One region of the Streptomyces sp. NPDC059201 genome, then DNA from elsewhere that is predicted to be linked to it. Evidence: riboswitches for the same ligand, from Rfam matches in the RefSeq annotation. Region 1 holds a riboswitch; each other region holds the start of a gene.
What was found. Region 1 has a riboswitch for cobalamin ahead of cobN (cobaltochelatase subunit CobN). Riboswitches for the same ligand answer to the same signal wherever they lie in the genome.
Positions count from the first base shown of each region.

Region 2: it holds a riboswitch for cobalamin, as region 1 does, so the genes downstream of both, ACFXMG_RS31690 (ABC transporter substrate-binding protein) here and cobN (cobaltochelatase subunit CobN) in region 1, are expected to answer to the same signal.
Region 3: it holds a riboswitch for cobalamin, as region 1 does, so the genes downstream of both, ACFXMG_RS04680 (ABC transporter substrate-binding protein) here and cobN (cobaltochelatase subunit CobN) in region 1, are expected to answer to the same signal.

Region 1 covers NZ_JBHZBB010000007.1:195,509-197,765, forward strand. The annotation lists gene cobN (cobaltochelatase subunit CobN) at 1-1,336, opposite strand, end outside; cobalamin riboswitch at 1,375-1,511, opposite strand; gene ACFXMG_RS23220 (cobalamin biosynthesis protein CobG) at 1,591-2,257, shown strand, end outside.
Region 2 covers NZ_JBHZBB010000012.1:94,057-96,313, forward strand. The annotation lists gene ACFXMG_RS31680 (amino acid permease) at 1-675, shown strand, start outside; gene ACFXMG_RS31685 (Mov34/MPN/PAD-1 family protein) at 752-1,177, shown strand; cobalamin riboswitch at 1,155-1,299, shown strand; gene ACFXMG_RS31690 (ABC transporter substrate-binding protein) at 1,339-2,257, shown strand, end outside.
Region 3 covers NZ_JBHZBB010000001.1:1,055,849-1,058,105, reverse strand. The annotation lists gene ACFXMG_RS04680 (ABC transporter substrate-binding protein) at 1-972, opposite strand, end outside; cobalamin riboswitch at 1,168-1,292, opposite strand; gene ACFXMG_RS04675 (substrate-binding domain-containing protein) at 1,519-2,257, shown strand, end outside.

The sequences.
Region 1 (2,257 bases):
GGCCCCAGTGCTCCTCCACCTGCTCGCGCAGCTCGGCGGGCAGCTCGGCGTACCAGCGCTTGTAGTCGGCGGCCGGGATGCGGACCGGGTTCTTCGCCAGCTGCTCCTCGGTGAGCCAGTCCTGGTCGTGGCCGCCGGCCTCGATGAGGGCGTAGATCAGCTCGTCGCCGTCGCCGGAGACGAGGCCCGGCAGGTCCGCCTCGGGGCCGAAGTCGTAGCCCTCGGCGATCAGGCGGCGCAGCAGGGAGACGGCGGAGGCGGGGGTGTCGAGGCCGACCGCGTTGCCGATGCGGGAGTGCTTGGTGGGGTACGCGGAGAGGACGAGCGCGAGCCTCTTCTCGGCGTTCGGGATGTGCCGGAGGCGGGCGTGGCGGACGGCGATGCCGGCGACGCGGGCGGCGCGCTCGGCGTCGGCGACGTACGCGGGCAGCCCGTCGGCGTCGATCTCCTTGAAGGAGAACGGGACGGTGATGAGCCGCCCGTCGAACTCGGGGACGGCGACCTGGCTGGCTGCGTCCAGCGGCGACAGGCCCTCGTCGTTCTCGTCCCAGGCGGAGCGCGAGCCGGTCAGGCAGAGCGCCTGGAGCACCGGCACGTCGAGCGCGGCGAGCGCGCCCGCGTCCCACGCCTCCTCGTCGCCGCCCGCCTGCGCGGCGGCGGGCTTGGTGCCGCCGGCGGCGAGGACGGTGGTGACGATGGCGTCGGCTCCGCGCAGGACGGCGAGCAGCTCCTCCTCGGGGGCCCGCAGGGAGGCCACGTACAGCGGCAGCGCGCGGGCCCCGGCGTCCTCGATGGCGTCGCAGAGGGCGCCGACGAAGGCGGTGTTCCCGCTCATGTGGTGGGCGCGGTAGTAGAGCACCGCGATGACCGGTCCGGTCCCGTTCCGCTCGGCGCGGTCGAGGGGGCCCCAGGTGGGGGCGGCGGCCGGTGCCTCGAAGCCGTGGCCGGTGAGCAGCACGGTGTCGGAGAGGAAGCGGGCCAGCTGCTCCAGGTTGCCGGGTCCGCCGTGGGCGAGGTAGGCGTGCGCCTCGGTGGCGACGCCGATCGGCACGGTGGAGGCGGCCATCAGCTGGGCGTCGGGTGCCTGTTCGCCGCTGAGCACGACGACCGGCTTTCCGCTCGCGAGGAGCGTGTCGAGCCCCTCCTGCCAGGAGCGGACCCCGCCGAGCAGCCGGACGACGACGAGCTCGACCCCGTCGAGGAGCCCGGTCAGGTCACCCAGCGGAAGCCGGGAGGGATTGGCGAAGCGGTACGCGACCGGCCCTTCGGGCGCGGCAGCGTTCGCCGCGCGGGCACTGAGCAGGTCGGTGTCGGAGTGCGACAGCAGCAGGAGCATGGCGAGGCTCAGGCCCTTCCTCGGGGTTGTCCGCGCCCCGGGTGGTCGTATGGACGGCGGGAGTTCCTGACTCACCCGAACCGTCCCCGGTACGGGCTCACAGTGGCGGGACCGCGCCGGATTCTCACCGGGCTTCCTCCCCGGGGTCCTGGGACCCCATGCCGATCTGCATAGTAGATCGTGCGGTCGGCGCGCCGGAGGGGGCCGGAGAGTCGGCCGGATCACACCCGGTGGTCGTCCGGTTCCCCGTGGGTATGCTCGCCGCCATGCCGCCGACCCCACCCACGACGCCCGAACCGGGCGAACCCCGCATACGGGACCGTGGCGACGCGTGCCCCGGGGCGCTGCGTCTGCATGGCGCCGATGACGGGTTCCTGGCTCGACTCCGGCTGCCCGGGGGGCGGTTGACGGCGCGTCAGGTGGAGGTGCTGGCGGGGGCCGCCGCGTCTCTGGGGGACGGGCGGGTCAGTGTGACCTCGCGGGGGAACGCGGAGCTGCGGGGGCTCGGGGAGGGGTGCGGGGCGGAGCTGGCCGCGGTGCTCGGGGCGGCGGGGCTGCTGCCGTCCCCGACGCACGAGCGGGTCCGCAACATCGTGGCCTCGCCCGCCGCCGGGCTCGACGGACTCGGCCACGCGGACGTGCAGTTGTGGGTGCGGGAGCTGGACGCGGCCCTCTGCGCGGAGCCCCGCGCGGCGGGCCTCTCCGGGCGTTTCCTCTTCGTCCTCGACGACGGGCGCGGCGATGTGACCGGCCTCGGCGGCGATGTGACCTTGATCGCAGCACCGGACGGCGCCGCGCTCCTGACGGCGGGCTCCCGGACCTTCCGGCTGTCCGCCGCCGACGCCGTCCCCGCCGCCCTCGCCTGCGCCCTCGCCTTCCTCGACGCGGCCGCCGGCACCGGCGCGTGGCGCCCGCGCGAGC
Region 2 (2,257 bases), on a different contig from region 1:
AACACCGTGCCGTGGCGCATCGCCGTCTTCTACGTCGGCGCCCTGATCATGATCCTCTCGGTCGTCCCGTGGACCGAGTTCCAGCCCGGCGTCTCCCCGTTCGTCGCCGCCTTCGAGAAGATGGGCCTCGGCGTCGGCGCCGCCATCGTCAACTTCGTCGTGCTGACCGCCGCGCTCTCCTCCTGCAACTCCGGCATGTACTCCACCGGCCGCATGCTGCGCGACCTCGCGCTCAACGGCCAGGGCCCGAAGGTCTTCACCAAGCTCACCAAGGGCGGCACCCCGCTCATCGGCCTGACCTTCTCCGCCGCCCTCATGCTCGTCGGCGTCTGGATCAACTACGTCGCCCCGGGCAAGGCGTTCGAGTACGTCGTCTCCTTCGCCACCATCTCCGGAATGTGGGCCTGGATCATGATCCTGGTCAGCCAGATCCGCTACCGCCGCAAGTGCGACCGCGGCGAGCTGCCCGAGTCCACCTTCAAGGCCCCCGGCGCCCCCTGGACGAGCTGGTTCGCGCTCCTCTTCATCGGCATGGTCATCGTCATGATGGGCGTCGACGAGGGCGCCCGCGTCTCGCTCTACTGCGCCCCGGTGTGGGGACTCATCCTCACCGTCGCCTACCTGGTGCTCAAGGCCCGCAACCCCGAGGGCGCCGCCTTCGCCAAGCGCTCCTGACCCACCCCGTCCCAGCATCCGGGCCGCCCCGTACCACTCCTCGGTACGCGGCGGCCCGTCGGCTTATCCTGTCGCCATGCTGACCCTCACCCGAGACCTGTACGACCGCATCGTGGACCACGCGCGGGCGGACCACCCCGACGAGGCATGCGGCGTCGTCGCGGGACCGGTCGGCTCGGGCCGCCCCGAGCGCTTCATCCCGATGCTCAACGCCGCCCGCTCGCCCACCTTCTACGAGTTCGACTCCGCCGACCTCCTCAAGCTCTACCGCGACATGGACGACCGGGACGAGGAGCCCGTGATCATCTACCACTCGCACACGGCGACCGAGGCGTACCCCTCCCGCACCGACATCACCTACGCCAACGAGCCCGGCGCCCACTACGTCCTCGTCTCCACCGCGGACACCGACGCCGCCGGACCCTTCCAGTTCCGCTCGTACACGATCGTCGACGGAATCGTGACCGAGGAGGACGTCAAGGTCGTCGAGGCGTACGAGTAGTCTGACCCCGACCTTCAGGGCGGCAGGAGCCAGGAAGCCGGTGCGAGTCCGGCGCGGTCCCGCCACTGTGACCACACCCCCCGTGTGGGAGCCAGGAACTGACCTGCCGCCTTCTCACCACCGATCGGGGACGTGGAAATCCCCGGAGGAGGCCCTCCGCCATGACCCGGCGCCCCCGGCTGCTCGCCGCCACCGCCCTGCTGCCCCTGCTCGCCGCCTGCGCCGGCCCCGCGAGCGACCAGGACGCCGCGAAGCCCGCCCCCGGCTTCCCGTACACCGTCACCAACTGCGGCGAGACCACCACGTTCAAGGCCCCGCCGAAGCGCGCGGTCACCATGAACCAGCACGTCACCGAGATCCTCCTCGCCCTCGGCCTGGAGAAGTCCCTCGCCGGCACCGCCTACCTCGACGACGCGATCCTGCCCGCCTACCAGAAGGCGTACGACTCGGTCCCCGTCCTCTCCAAGGAGTACCCCTCCAAGGAGGCGCTGCTCGCCGCGAACCCCGACTTCGTCTATGGCGGCTACGCCTCCGCCTTCGACGCCAAGGACGGCCGCGCCCGCGACGACCTGGGCAAGGCCGGCATCACCACCCGCCTCAACAGCGAGTCCTGCCCCGCCGGCACCCCCACGGTCGACGACCTCTACCGCGAGGTCACCGAGGTCGGCCGCACCTTCGGCGTCCCCGACCGGGCCGAGAAGTGGAACAAGGAGGCCCGCGCCACCGTCGCCGCCACCGAGAAGCGCCTCGGCGGCCTCGACCCCGTCTCCGTCTTCGTCTACGACAGCGGCGACAAGACCGCCTTCACCGCCGGCGGCAAGGGCATCGGCAACGAGCTCATCAGCCGGGCCGGCGGCCGCAACGTCTTCGCCGACCTCCCCAAGGCGTTCGGCGACGCCACCTGGGAGCAGGTCGTCGCCCGCAAGCCCGAGGTCATCGTCATCTACGACTACGGCTCCACCACCGTCGAGCAGAAGAAGAAGCGCCTCCTCGACGACCCCGCCCTCAAGGACGTCCCCGCGGTCAAGAACCGCCGCTTCGCCGTCCTCCCGCTCTCCGACACCGTCCTCGGCGTCCGCG
Region 3 (2,257 bases), on a different contig from region 1:
CGTCCGCAGCGCGGCGGCCAGCTTCTCGATGCCCTCGACGGTGCGGAGGGTGGGGTTCATCGCCTGCCCGCTGAGGATCACGTACCGCTTCTTCCGCACCGCCGTCATGTTCCGGGTGACGGGGTGGGACTCCAGGAACTCGATCTTCTTCGCCGCGCTCTCGGCAGACTGCGCCTTGCGGGTCAGATCGGCGATCACCAGCACGTCGGGATCGCGGTCGGCGACGGTCTCCCAGTTGATCTGCGGCCACTCCTCCTTCGTGTCGTCGAAGACGTTCTTCACACCGAGGGTTCCGCTGACGATGCCCGGCGCGCCGCAGCATCCGGCCATGTACGGCCCCTGCGAGTCGGAGAACCAGTACAGGGCGGACGCGCCGCCGAAGTCGGCGCCCGCCCGGGCCTTCTCCACCCGGGCGCGGAGCTCGCCGACGAGCTTCTCGCCGCGCTCCGGCACACCGAACACCCGCGCCAGGTCGCGGACTTCGCCGTACACGGTGTCCATGGTCAGCGGCTCGGTCCGCACGCCGTCGCCGTCGCCGCTGTTGTCCTTGCCGACGCAGTCGGCGGGGGAGAGGTACGTCGGCACGCCGAGCTTCGTGAACCGCTCCCGGGGCGCCACACCGCCCTTGCCGAGCGTGTAGAGGAAGGAGGCGCTGACGAAGTCGGGCTCGGTGTCGAGCACCTTCTCGAAGGACGGGTAGCGCTCGGCGAGCCGGGGGACGGTGGCGTTCGCCTTCTCCAGGCCCTTGAGGACCGGGTCCGTCCAGGTGGCGGTGCCCACCATCCGGTCGGCGAGCCCGAGCGAGAGCAGGATCTCGGCCGAACCCTGGTCGAGGGCGACGGCGCGGCTCGGCGGGCGCTCGACCTCGACCCGCTGCCCGCAGTTGTCGAGGACGACGGGGAAGCCGGAGTCCGCCCCCTTCGCCCCGGCCGGCGCCGCCGCCCCACCGGAGCCGCAGCCGGCCACGAGCACGGCCCCGGCCACGACCAGCACGGCGGAACGGACGGGGCGAGAGAAGGTGACACGGCCGGTGGAGCTGACACGGCGGGTGGGGCCGGCGGGGCGGGCGAAGGGCACGGAAAGGAGTCCTCTGCGTCACGGCTCATGCGCGGAGCCTGTCGTACGGTGCTCCCCGGGCGACGGCGCACGCCGGCCGGGGCCGCCAGCAGGTCTTCGGACTCGGGGTCGTCCGGACGGAACGCCTTCCCAGACCCCTCGGGGGCCCAGTGGCCGATGTCCCGCCCGTCACCCTCACCGCTGCGCGTCAGCTCCGGATTCCCACCGGATTCCCTGACCCGTGCACGTACCGTGTCGGTCGATACGTACAGAGGTGCGACTGGCTCGGGCAAATTACCACAGGCCGATCATGGCCCTTCCGGCGGCGTGAGCGGTGTGAGCAGCGTGAATGGTCGGCCCACGGCGTTGGGACTAGTGTCGAGAGATAGGCCGAACCGCGCCCGCGCCCCCGTGACCCGGCAGGCCACGGGGTGGGGTCGAGGCGCGCGAAAGGAGCCTCCCATGACCCGTACGTTGCGAGGCGCGATAGCGGTGGCCTCGACGGTGGCCCTGTCGCTGGGCGTGGTGGCGACGACGACCGGCGCGTCGCCCGGGCAGGCGAAGCAGGACATCAAGATCGGACTGCTGCTTCCGGAGAGCAAGACCACGCGGTACGAGAAGTTCGACCGGCCGTACATCGAGCAGAAGATCAAGGAACTCGCCCCGGACGCCCAGATCGACTACTACAACGCGGCCGAGAGCGCGACGACGCAGCAGCAGCAGGTCAACACCGCCCTCGCCAAGGGCGACCAGGTGCTCATCCTGGACGCCGTGGACGCCAAGTCGATCCAGTCGTCCGTGGAGAAGGCGAACAAGGCCGGCGTGAAGGTCGTCGCCTACGACCGCCTCGCGCAGGGCCCGGTCGACGCCTACGTCTCGTACGACAACCGCAAGGTCGGCGAGCTCCAGGGCCAGGCGCTGCTCGACGCGCTCGGCGACAAGGCGGACAGCGGCCAGATCGTCATGCACAACGGCTCGCCCACCGACCCGAACGCCGCCGAGTTCAAGGCCGGCGCGCACTCCCTCCTCGACGGCAAGGTGAAGATCGGCAAGGAGTACGACACCCCCAACTGGGACCCGAACAACGCCAACCAGCAGATGTCCGGCGCCATCAGCGCCCTCGGCAAGGACAACATCGTCGGCGTCTACTCGGCCAACGACGGACTGGCCGCCGGCATCGCCACCGCCCTCAAGGCGGCCG